Regions from separate parts of the Desulfosporosinus sp. SYSU MS00001 genome, predicted to be linked through region 2. Evidence: riboswitches for the same ligand, from Rfam matches in the RefSeq annotation. Region 2 holds a riboswitch; each other region holds the start of a gene.
What was found. A riboswitch is a leader RNA that binds a small molecule or an ion and turns the genes downstream of it on or off. The one in region 2 is predicted to bind cyclic di-AMP.
Positions count from the first base shown of each region.

Region 1: linked by a shared signal. The riboswitch ahead of ACPUYX_RS17125 (KUP/HAK/KT family potassium transporter) and the one ahead of ACPUYX_RS04315 (C40 family peptidase) in region 2 are both predicted to bind cyclic di-AMP.
Region 3: linked by a shared signal. The riboswitch ahead of ACPUYX_RS11510 (YopX family protein) and the one ahead of ACPUYX_RS04315 (C40 family peptidase) in region 2 are both predicted to bind cyclic di-AMP.
Region 4: linked by a shared signal. The riboswitch ahead of ACPUYX_RS06765 (citrate/2-methylcitrate synthase) and the one ahead of ACPUYX_RS04315 (C40 family peptidase) in region 2 are both predicted to bind cyclic di-AMP.

Region 1 covers NZ_JBNFTW010000011.1:15,652-18,832, reverse strand. The annotation lists gene ACPUYX_RS17125 (KUP/HAK/KT family potassium transporter) at 1-1,609, opposite strand, end outside; cyclic di-AMP (ydaO/yuaA leader) riboswitch at 1,757-1,902, opposite strand; gene ACPUYX_RS17120 (APC family permease) at 2,730-3,181, shown strand, end outside.
Region 2 covers NZ_JBNFTW010000002.1:194,479-197,659, forward strand. The annotation lists gene ACPUYX_RS04310 (hypothetical protein) at 1-337, shown strand, start outside; gene ACPUYX_RS04315 (C40 family peptidase) at 385-1,860, opposite strand; cyclic di-AMP (ydaO/yuaA leader) riboswitch at 1,865-2,001, opposite strand; gene ACPUYX_RS04320 (hypothetical protein) at 2,210-2,515, shown strand; gene ACPUYX_RS04325 (sigma-54-dependent transcriptional regulator) at 2,669-3,181, opposite strand, start outside.
Region 3 covers NZ_JBNFTW010000005.1:261,589-264,769, forward strand. The annotation lists gene ACPUYX_RS11500 (sensor histidine kinase) at 1-618, opposite strand, end outside; gene ACPUYX_RS11505 (response regulator transcription factor) at 615-1,325, opposite strand; gene ACPUYX_RS11510 (YopX family protein) at 1,375-1,749, opposite strand; cyclic di-AMP (ydaO/yuaA leader) riboswitch at 1,960-2,095, opposite strand; gene ACPUYX_RS11515 (lysophospholipid acyltransferase family protein) at 2,473-3,181, shown strand, end outside.
Region 4 covers NZ_JBNFTW010000003.1:59,622-62,802, reverse strand. The annotation lists gene ACPUYX_RS06765 (citrate/2-methylcitrate synthase) at 13-1,377, opposite strand; cyclic di-AMP (ydaO/yuaA leader) riboswitch at 1,489-1,633, opposite strand; gene ACPUYX_RS06760 (ATP-binding protein) at 1,896-3,181, shown strand, end outside.

The sequences.
Region 1 (3,181 bases), on a different contig from region 2:
ACATAGACCTTGGTTCATCGGTTACCTGAACATTGATAAACCAATAAACTTCCGCTCTTTTTGGCCGTTTATCTAAAATCGAATAAATAATTTCCTTGTCTACTTTTCCAGGTTTAGATTTGCTTGTTAAATAAACTAAATTTGTAGCGTATACCGGAAGATGTTCATCATTTCTAAGCAGCCCAAGCGTATCAATATAATCTTCCAATGATACCTCTTTTGTCACGATTTGTTCAAAAATTGTTGCTTTATACCATAACATCATTAGTATTAAAATCAGAGCAGCAATAAACACTGTTATAAATCCGCCGCGAAAAAATTTCGCTGCACTTGAAATGAAAAAACCAATTTCCAAAGTCCCAAAAATGATAGGCACGAGAAGTGAGAGTAGCCTCGACACCCTTTTCTTAATAAGCCAATTGAACAACAAGATTGTAGTCATCAACATCGTAATTGTAATAGCTAATCCATAAGCTGCTTCCATGTGCGATGAAGTTTTGAAGTAGAGAACTACTCCGATACAAGAAAACATCAAAAGGTGATTGACGATTGGAATGTACATTTGGCCTTTGGACATAGCTGGATAGTAAATTTTTAATCTTGGCAATAAATCTAATTTAATTGCTTCTGAAACGAGTGTATAGGACCCACTAATTAAGGCTTGAGAAGCAATAATTGCTGCAAGAGTCGCTAATATGACACCAAAAATACGGAAGTTACCAGGAATTAGTTCGAAAAATGGATTAAAATCGGCCATATGTTGTATTCCGGGATTATCCTTAATCTGCAGCACCCAAGCCCCTTGACCGAAATAGTTTAGAAGCAGGCAGATTTTAACGAACGGCCAAGTGCCGTAAATGTTTTTTCGTCCGACATGTCCTAAATCGGAATATAATGCTTCAGCACCTGTTGTGGCCAAGAATACACTGCCCAAGATCGCAAAACCAGCTTTATTTTGATCACTAAACAACAATTTAATTCCATAGTATGGAGATAGTGAGTTCAGTATATTCAGGTTCCCAAAAATATGAATTATGCCTAGAAAGGCTAACATGAGAAACCATAAAAGCATAATCGGGCCGAATAATCGTCCTAATATCTCAGTTCCGGAACGTTGCAGGAGGAATAAAACACAAAGAATAACAATGGTAATTATAATCACAGTGGATTGATTTGAACCGAAATTATTGATATAGGCGGGAATCCATTTTAATCCTTCTACGGCACTTGTGACGGTAACTGCCGGAGTTAAAATACCGTCCGCTAAAAGGGTTGCCGCCCCGATCATAGCCGGAACAATAAACCAGGCACCCTTTCTTCGAATTAGCGAATATAGAGCAAGGATGCCGCCTTCCCCATGATTGTCTGCTTTGAGTGTGATGAGGACGTACTTAATCGTGGTAAGTAATGTAATGGTCCAGAATATAAGGGAAATGGAACCGTATATAAACTCGTTGGTAATTGAGCTTAATTGTCCATTTCCTTCAACTAACGCTTTCATTACATATAATGGTGATGTCCCAATATCACCATAAACAACACCGAGGGTCACGAGCATACCTGCTGTGGTTAATGGTCGTTCTTTACAGAAATTCAATCCCTTTTCCATTATGTATCCCTTCATATCACTTTATAGTTTAGCTATATTTTACAAATTAATATTGCGGAACATTAGCCTGCTCCTTAACAAAAGAAAAACCCCTGTTTGGGGTTAGTGTTAAAAGTTTTAAACAAACCAATTCGTATGGTTTGTTTTTCATCCCCCTTTCAACGCCTACGAGGTTAGCTGCCGGGTTCGGGTCGAAAGAAATAACCCGTCACATTCTGTGATTCACCCCATTGGGCTAATCAATAGCCCGTTTATGGTTCCCCCGCTTCCTGAGAATTCAGCGATTGTTTATTCAACTGTTAATAATATTAATCCTTTAATTCCAGAATATATAGCACCATATTGGAGTAAATACAGTGAAAATACTCCTAACAAGCTTATTTTTCAGGCGTACTTTTATCATAATTAGTTATGCGTATTAAATCTGCATTGTTCTTTCATTTACTTAATTCTAAGTTATTTTTTGATGCCTGATCCCTGGTACGATTGTATCGAGGTTTCTTTGCTGTACCCAAACAAGAATATCAAGGTGATGGTGATATGGAGAATACCGAAATAGATATCTATATTTCTTTGAATTAGAAGAGGGAGAAAAAAATGGGCGAGATATTCACAGAAAGAAATATGTAAAATTTCTTGAGCAAAAGGGATTGTTAATTCAGGCAAATACATGTATTTTGTGGCGACAATTGTTCTATAGTTTAGGTTTTTTTTGATAGTCAATTTAATTATTAAATAACTAATGATATCTTTTGTAGGTGTCCAATCTAAATATATCCAAATAATTACTTTGTATTGTAATTAAAATTGCAAAACACATCGTGTTATATATAAGATTCTTAAAATTATAATCTATTTCGAACTATGTCTTTGCTAAAATTTGATATAAACCCATTGTATGGAATATTAATTGCCATCATTTGAATTATAATTAAAATTTAAACTATTAATAACTATAAAAAAATATAATTACGAACATATTTCTTTGTTTTTGATTTCAGTTGTATAATAGTTTTAAATCATTAAAAGTATTTCATCATAATTAAACTTTTATTGAAATTAAAGTAGAGAGAAAAGAGGTGAATTGCTTTGTCCGTAAAAATCAGGACAAAGCGGCTGTATGAGGCAAGGGCTAAAACGAGAACTTGGTTTGCTTGATTTAACAATGATGGGATTGGGGGCCATAATCGGTTCCGGATGGTTGTACGCTGCGCAGAAGGCGGGTAATCTCGCTGGCCCATCCGCAATTTTCGCTTGGCTTGGCGGTGGTATCGCGGTTATGTTTATCGCCTTAGTGTATGCCGAATTAGGTGCCATGCTTCCCGAATCCGGGGGACTTGTACGTTATTGCCAGTACTCCCATGGAAGTTTCGTCAGCTACATGATGGCTTTTGCCCTCATACTTGCAGATTCAACGGTTATTGCCATCGAAGCAGAAGCGGTTGTTCAGTATGCTAGTTATTATGTGCCATCTCTTTATAATAATACTGCAGGTGCGATGACGGCTGTCGGATGGTGTTTAGCAGCAATTTTAATCGTCATATTTTTCTTCCTCAATTATCTTAGTGCAAA
Region 2 (3,181 bases):
CGTATTGTTATTGTTGGGGAAAGAGTACTATCACGTGCATTGGGCATCTGATTTATATTTAGCAAGTACTTTATTTATTTTTACATATCAGCTCGCTGAAACTGTACTTTTAGTTTTTTTTGTATGTGTTCTTGAGAAATGGTACTGGAAGATAGTTCCCTTTGGTATTGCGATTATTGGACAACGTATACTTCTGAATCTAAAAATTCTCGTTCTCTGTGAAGGGTGGAATTTCTTTTATACCATGACCATTTATTATTTGAGTATTGCTGTCTTCATTTTGATTGTCAAAAATTTCATTGCTTCAGAGGTAAATAATTCCTTCCCTAAAAAATGAAAAGGGGCCGTGTTTTCACGGTCCCTTTTCAAGCGTAATTTTCCTTACTAATTATACCTGCGCGCTCCTAGATAACGTGAAGCGTAAAAGCTGTCACCGAGACTGGAGACTTCAATACCACTGTTGGGGTTACTGGCATGAATAAATCGCCCCCCCCCCATATAAATGCCTACGTGAGATGCGCCACTAGTATATGTAGTGAAAAACACTAAATCACCGGGCTGAAGGTCATTTTTGCTGACAGGACTTCCTGAAGCAAACTGTGCATAAGAAGTTCGCGGCAGGGATATTCCGGAATTAGCATAAACATATTTTGTAAAACCCGAGCAGTCAAAACCACTGCGAGTAGTTCCGCCGAAGACATAGGGCGTACCTTCTAAACTGAGCGCTCGACCTACAAGAGATGAATTATTACTGCTTCCACGGGAAATCCCATAAGCAACTGTCACATTGCCAGGTCCTTTGGCAATGACTTGATTCACAGGATTTTGAGTGACTTTTTCAGCTAATACCTTTTTGGTTACGTCGATACCATTTTTACGCACATAGGAATAAGTAACTAATTTTGCGCCATTACTTCCTTGGGTTACAACTTTAGAATTGCCAAAGGCCAAACTCGGATCTATTTTCGATACAACATCATAGGGTATTGTTTCCGACCCTGAATAAGTTCCTTGACTAACAACCGTAAGATAGGGTGTGGAATCAACAAGCTTTATAGTTTCTCCAGGTTTCAGCATGGTATTTTTAGTTGATCCCGGATTTCCGGCTAATACCTCATCGGTTAACATATCGTTTTTGCGGGCAATAAGCCACCAGGAATCATTAGGCTGAACGGTATAATTTTTGGTCGTTATCTTGCCATCCATCAATACCTTAAAGGCTTGATCAGGTGTTTTCACTTGATCCGGGGAGACTTCAGCTTTTTCGGCACTAACATTTTCGGCAAAACTTATTGATTCAATCTTATTTTCAGAGCTGGGTTTTGCATAATAATCTTGGTATTTTTTAAGAACCTTGTCCACGTCTTCCTTATTTGGCAAAACAGCCACAACGGAACCATCTGCTTTTAAGGTGTAACCATCAACATAACAAGTTATGTCGTTTTCTAGTTTTTCTTCATTTAAAGAAGATTCCAGATAGGTCGCCGGACTAACCCTGACGTTCTCATAAGTTATAACGTCATGAGTTTTGGCAGCTAGGCCATATGGTTTGCCTTCCTGTTGCAAAATTGTTTTAACAAGGTTTTCGGCCGTCGCTGAATTTCTTGCCAGGCCAATTTGATGACCGTTAACAAGAACTGCAGCCGCAGAAGTCGTTGTTGTAAGATTGTAGGTAACCCCACCTATTAAAATGAGAGAAATTGATAAGGTACCGATAACTTTTGGCGATTTCCAAGAAATCTTTCGTAACGTATCGCGCGAAAACTGTTGGATAACCAGTTTTTTCTGAGTCCAATCGAAATGCTTGAGTTGGCTAAGTACTTCGCCTTGAATCTGAGACAGTTTACGAGACCATTGCATATTATTCACCTTTCACAATTGCCTACGAGGTTAGTTGACGGGTTCGGGCAGGAAGGTGTAAGCCCTTCGCGCATTATACGCGATTAACCCCATAAATAAAATCCCCCGTTCTAGACGACCTAGATTCGGCATTCCTTCTCCTTTCATTAAAGCATATCATTATTTATTCGACACTATATGCAAATGTCCTCTAAATTTATTTATGAAATACTTGTGAAGTTTTAAACTTACTCTTAGAAACTTGTCATTTCTCGTTTGAATGGATGCAAACTCTAGAAGTTAAAGGGCATACTAACAGCATAATAACTCTCTATTTTAGGAGATCTTAATTTAATAAGGGGGACGTGTTGTGTATAGACTTAATTCTAGGCAACAGAAAAAAGTTTTTGATTCTTTTCATAAGGTTGTGGAGACGCGAAATCCAGAGCTAATCAGTGAGGATTTATATAATCATTTAAACTTAAACTGCAATTTCTCGTCGCATTTTAATCTGGAGGGGTTTCGAGATGCTTATAGCGGTGATCGCTTTAAGGAGTTTTTAAATTACTTTGATCGCTGTTCTCCTCAAAGTCAGTGGCTTGAAGCACCGGAAATTAGCCGGGAATTTGCGGAATTGAATCGGAAAATGGTTGATTACGGAAGTGATCATATCTAAAACAAGTCGCGGATAGGGGACGGGCCGTTGCATCATGAATATCTATCCGTTTTCATAAATGAAACCCTGCATATAAGTGGATTTGAACTACTATTTATGCAGGGCTTTATTTTATAAAGGACGTTTATGCCTTTTGCAGCCCCTTAATTGTGGTCATATCTTGATACCATATTTTTGCAGGCGATAAAGCAATGTTGGGCGGGTAATTCCTAAATATTTTGCTACCTTGGTCTGATTATAGTTGTGTTTTTCCAGAGCCTTAATGATAAGATGTTTCTCTAACTCCCCTAAAGAAAAACCACTTTCAGAAAGCTGGATCTCCGGTGTTGGCGATTCTTCAAGATGTTTGAGCAATTCCTTAGGAAAATGCACCGATTGGATTTCTGAACCCTGGCATACAATAAGTGCTCTTTCAATAACATTTTGCAGCTCTCTGACGTTTCCTGGCCAGTTGTATTGGGTTAAGGTCTTCATCGCTTCAGAAGAAATTTTTTTACTCTTGGTAGGATCAAATTTTTCCAGAAAGTGATTAACAAGAAGCGGGATATCCTCTTTTCGGGATCGAAGGGGAGGCATGACAATACCCATGACATTTAAGCGATAGTAAAGATCTTCTCGAAAGGTTCCGGTGGTGATAGCCGCGGCAAGATCTCGATTCGTTGTAGC
Region 3 (3,181 bases), on a different contig from region 2:
GAGATTGGATGATTTCGTTTCCAGCAAAATACCGTTCGTTATACTACCCTTGTTGTTCCCCATGGGCACAGCGGCAGCAAAGATTGGCTGTCCGGTATCCGGATCCACAGATCGGGTCGTCGATATTAAACCTTTTTGAAGTATCTGAATGTATTTGTTATCGATTTGGCTGCCAGGCACCATTTCCTGCTCAGCAGATGTGGCTGTAATCTTTCCTGTCATATCAAAAATTGTAATTTTAGCGTCAAAGATACCGGCCAGATATTTCAAGAAGTCCTGCTGAGCCTGAGCCTGAACCTGACTGTTTGATCGCTGATCAAACGGGACGCTCCATGGGCTGTCCGTTTGTTGGAGTAAAGCAAAGTTTACTCGTTTAGCTTCCCGTAACAATTCTTGTTGAATCTGATCGTAGGTTACCTGCTTAACCACAAAGCTGGAAAAGAGCATCACGACAAGAAAAGCAATGACAAAAGCTGTGACATTCGTAAACAAGATCCTGGTGTAAAGATTTTTGTTAAATTGTTCCTGCAGTAAACGTTTAATACGAAGCCCAAATCGATGCAGGGCTCGGATTACCCATTGAAGTTTTTGCCTGCCCTTCTCCAGATATATATTCACGGCGTGGTCGCTCCTCCTTTGGCAGGAGGTGTAAACTGGTATCCCACACCCCAGACGGTTGTCAAGTATTCAACCGGCAAAGATGCCAGTTTGGTCCTTAACCTGCGGATGTGGACATCAATTGTCCGCTGATCACCGAAGAAATCATATCCCCAGACAGCTGCAAGCAGTTCCTCCCGGCTGAAAATCCGGCGCGGATTCAGGGCAAGGTAATACATCAAATCGAATTCTTTGGGAGTAACTTCCGCTTTTTCACCATCAATCAAAACGGTCCTGGTATCCGCCAGGATTTCCAGCCCCGGATATTTTAATTTCCAATACGTTGCTTTTTCTATCGGTTGGGTACGGCGCAAGACCGCTTTTATTCTGGCCACCAATTCCCTGGGACTGAACGGTTTGGAAACATAATCATCTGCTCCCATTTCCAGTCCCAAAACGCGGTCTGCTTCCTCCCCCTTAGCTGTGAGCATGATAATCGGAACCATCCGAACCGCCCTTAATTTACGACAGAGGGTTAACCCGTCCTGACCAGGAAGCATGATATCAAGGATTACCACATCAGGATTTTCCCGGTCGAATACGGCGAGAACCAAGTCGCCGTCACTCACACCAATAACTTTAAAACCTTCCCTTTCCCCATATAATTTGACCAGTTCCAAAACGTTTTGGTCATCGTCAACCAGCAGTACCTTACCACAATAGGCCATTTTTTTCCTCCCTCGGCGGCGGATTTCCAACAAAGCATTGAGCCCATTTTTACAATCCAGAAGTTACAGTCAAAGGGACATTTTGGTATGGATCTCCGACGATCTCGCCAATTCCAACATCAATAATGTTTCTCTTAAAAGAGCTTCCTGCTTCCAAGAGTTCGAAACCGCCAATGGATTTATTCCAAATCACCTGGTACATAACCGAGGAAATGCTAATAACATCACCTTCATAAACATTACTACCCTTGGCATCAGACAAACCTGTCCACTGCAGCAAGTCAAACTTTTCAGCCGGTTCCCACGAACGACCGGGCACACTGACTGCGAAGGGAGCTAACGTCTGCGTATCAAAGGAAATGGCTTGAGGCTTAAACATTTTTTGCCTGACCTTATCCCAAACTCGGAATTTAAGTTCTTTCAATTTACTTCCTCCTTGAAACCTCCATAGTGTCTCACTTAGTAATACATAAGAATATTACTTTTTATGGGGGTACCAATAATAATAAACTCATTTTTTTATTTCATCCAACGATTTATATCCCGGAAGGAACCGGCAAGTTGGCAGTCCTCCTTTCAAAATGCATAAAAGAGTCCTGCGTTAACATACTGAACGCAGGACCCTATTTCAGAAGTTTTCTCTTGAAAGCGCTTACGAAGTTAGCTGATGGATTCGGGCTAAGAGATAGCCCTACCGGCTTAAGCCGGATTCACCCCGAAAATATGGGTCCCCCGTTTCCACTAAGTGCGGAACTCAGCGCGTCTTTAGCTATTTAGTTGGAATGACTGACAACTAGTTTTTAGTATTATAAGTTGGCGGCCAAAACGTGTCAACCTTATTCGTCCAGGAAGATGTTTCCTGGACCGGAAGGCGTTAAAATGATAGGAGTTCTTCGCCTCCTTTCGTAATTATACCGGAGGTATATTAAATGGTATTTACCAAACTATGAACGTGTTTTACGAAAGTGTGAACAAATGTTACAAACCAGAGATTACACAATTATGCTGATTAGTTATCCGTACATACAAGTGCCATACAACTGTCGACCAACTACTTCACTCGTATAGAGGATAATGGTACAATATGACCTAGGAATCGGGAATTTATTACGGATTTAATTATAATTTCTCGGGGAGGTATCACGTTTTGCAGCCTTACTTTCATACTAACTCATATGACACCCCTCCAAATAAACGTTTTTTAGGGGACCGTCTTGTTCTGGATACCCGGTTGGTTTTTGTAGCCGGAGTAGTCAATGTTATAAACCAGGCACGTATTTTGGCGAATCAAGGACGCTATGATGATGCTGTTTGGGTTAAATCGAGCATCGATATCTTAAAAATTATTGAAGGATGCGGCGGTAAATTTCATTTAAGAGGGTTAGATAATATCTCTTCTTGTCATGAGCCGGTTGTATTTATTAGTAATCATATGAGCACCTTGGAAACTTTTGTTTTTCCTTGCTTAATCGAACCCTTCATGAATGTGACGTTTGTTGTTAAAGACAGCTTAATTAAACATCCGTTTTTTGGCTCAATCATGCGTTCAAGAGATCCCATCGTCGTAGGCAGAGATAACCCTCGGGAAGACTTTAAAATAGTCATGGAAAAAGGAAAAGAGCTTTTAAATAAAGGAACATCTGTAATCATATTCCCTCAGAGTACGAGAACCTTAACCTTTGAACCTGAAAAATTTAATTCCTTAGGGATCAAATTAGCCAAGGCTGCTGGGGTTAAAGTAATTCCGGCAGCAATTAAAACTGATTTCTGGGGAAATGGCAAAATCCTTAAAGACTTGGGGCCAATAAGCAGGAATAAGCCTATATACATGAATTTTGGAGAGCCATTCTCAATAA
Region 4 (3,181 bases), on a different contig from region 2:
ATATTAAAGGGACTAATTTCTCTCAATCAAATCAAGGTACTTTTGTTTTCGCGCCACACTTTTATAAGCCGGCCGGATAATTTTCCCGGCATTAACAATTTCCTCAATACGATGGGCACTCCAGCCTGCGATTCGAGCAATAGCAAACATAGGTGTATACATTTCAACAGGAATATTGAGCATTTTATATACGAATCCGGAGTAAAAATCGATATTGGCACTGACTGTTTTATACATCCTATTAAACTTAGCGATTACTTGAGGAGCTAACCTTTCTACTGATGTGTAGAGTTTAAATTCATCATCCAGTCCTTTTTCCTGGGCCAGTTTAGCTGCATAATCTTTAAGAATAACAGCTCTCGGATCTGAAATGGAGTAAACGGCGTGGCCTATCCCATAGATCAAGCCGGACCGGTCAAAGGCATCTTTTGTCAAAATCCGAGTTAGATATTGCTCAATTTCTTCATCATCATTCCAATCCTTGAGTTGATTCTTGATATCTTCAAACATCTTGATTACTTTAATATTAGCTCCGCCATGACGCGGCCCTTTGAGAGCACCTATAGCTGCCGACATCGCCGAATAGGTATCTGTGCCGGTAGAAGTCACGACATGAGTAACAAAGGTCGAATTATTTCCCCCGCCATGTTCAGCATGCAGCACCAGAGCGAGATCCAGGAGCGCAGCTTCAAGTCTGGTGTACTTGCTGTCCGGTCTCAGCATTGTCAGAATGTTCTCTGCTGTGCTTAACTCCGGACGCGGACTGTGAATAAAGAGACTTTGATTGCTGTGGTAATGGGATAAGGCTTGATAAGCATACACCGCTAAGGATGGAAAACAGGCTATTAGCAGCAAGCATTGTTTTAAAACATTGCTGATGGAAGGATCGTCGGGGTTATCGTCAAAAGAATATAAGGCAAGAACGCTTCTCGCAAGAGCATTCATAATGTCTTTACTGGGTGCCTTCATAATAAAATCGCGGGCAAAATCTTCCGGCAGCTTCTGATAACCAGCCAGAATCCGTTTGAAATCCTCTAGACCTTTCTGGTCAGGAAGATGGCCAAAAAGCAATAAAAAGGCAGTCTCTTCGAAGCCAAATCGGCCGTCTCGTGTGAATCCATTGACCATATCGGAAATATCATAGCCACGATAAAGTAATCGGCCTGGAACTTGTATAATTTCACCTTCGTCCAGGATATATGAGTGTACTTCACCAATTTCGGTTAAACCGACGAGGACACCTCTTCCGTCAAGATCCCTAAGCCCTCGTTTAACTTGGTATTTGCTGTATAATTCAGGATTTATGAAACTGTTCTTTTCGGCAGCCTTGCTCAAAGTAACAAGCGTTTTCCCTTCGGTCAGTTCGTAATTTAACATCTATAATATCCTCCCTCAAATAAAATAAAACCCCAAGACGCAGTGTCTGGGGTCAGCTAAGTCGAAAAAGCAAAAGAATAATAAGGCAGGGCAATAAGAGCCTAACCTATCGTTCTTTCCTTTCAACGCTTACGAAGTTAGCTGACGGATTCGGGTCGAAAGTAACCCTACCTCTTACAGGAAAAAATTCCTTTGGAGGATTCACCCCAGATTAATGGTTCCCCCGCTTCTAAAAAGAATTAAGCGATTTAGGATATTTAGATAATCTTGAAAGATTATCATTTTAACCATATTGCAAAATACATTTATTGGAACCTATTATATCACATCTATAGATTATAATCAATTCTATAATAGAGCAGCATTGATACTAACGCCAGCCCTGATGGTAATGTATATATTAAATAATTGTTATTAAAAAGGGATTAAGGTTAATTTGTAGAACTACTATTTATTGATTAGTACATATTAGAGTTATAAGGGCATTTGATACGATAGATGCAGAAAAGGAGTTAGCTTTGGATACAAATATTCCAGAGGTTTCCTTAAAGGAGCTTCTTAAGCTGAAAAAAGTCTTCTTAAATTTCAATTATGTCTTTATTATCAATTCCTTAGATGGACGGATTCAATACAGCAATCCAGTTCTGCCAACACTTCTTGGAATTACCCAAAAAACCATAAAAAAACTAACAGCAGTGGAGATCATCCAGCAATTTGTTCATCCTGATGACCAAAATTCTTCAATCCAAGCGATCACAGAAGTGATGAAGGGAAATCGAATTCATGGCTTAACGAATCGCTACTGTCTTTCCAATGGCACCTATCAGCAATTTTCCTGGATGCTGATCCCCATTCCTACGGAGGGAGTTTTTTATGCGATTGCTTGCCCGACTGCTGACGGTACCATCCCTAACAATAAGGCTGCTGATCAACCGGATATCAGAATCCACAGCATCTTTCACAATATATCCGATTACTTTTATGTTCTGGATAATTCCTGGAAATTCGTTTATGTCAATGGGTCCGCCGCCCAGCTTTTCTTATCTTCAAAAAAGGAAAAAATTCTCGGGAAATACTACTGGGATATATTCCCTGAATCAGACGATCTGTATTTCCTCAAATTTACAGAAGCTAAACTTACCCAAAAACATATTTATTTTGAGGCTTTCTCAGTACTTTCCTGCGGCTGGGTTAGAGTAAACGTTTACCCTTCTCCGGAAGGTCTCTCTGTTTATTTTCGGGATATTTCCGATCAGAAGTGCTTGGAGAAATCCCTGGCAGATGAGCAAAAACGTCTTCATGCTATTTTAGATGGACTCCCCGGTTTAGTTTATCTGCGTACCTCTGAGGGAAACGTTGTTTTTGCTAATCATAAGTTTAAGGAGATTCAGGGCGAACCTGCTAATAAGAAATGTTTCGAACTCCTTTTTAACAGAAATCGTCCTTGCAAGGACTGTAATATGGAATCTAAAACCCAAACCTACGGGCCCCTGCAATGGCAGTGCATTATTAAAGATGTTATTTATGAAGTATATCAGCATCCGTTTGAAGATATTGACGGAACCCAACTATTTCTAATGCAACTCCTGGATATTACCAAACGCAAGCTTGCCGAAGAAGAAATAGGCCGTTTAGATCGATTGAATCTCGTTGGTGAGCTGGCAACAAGTATTGCCCATGAAGTAAGGAATCCCATGACAACAGTTCGCGGCTTTTTACAGCTCTTAAAGAGTAAAAACATTTCTCAGGAAAACGCAGAATATTTCGATCTTATGATCAGCGAGTTAGATCGGGCTAACGGCAT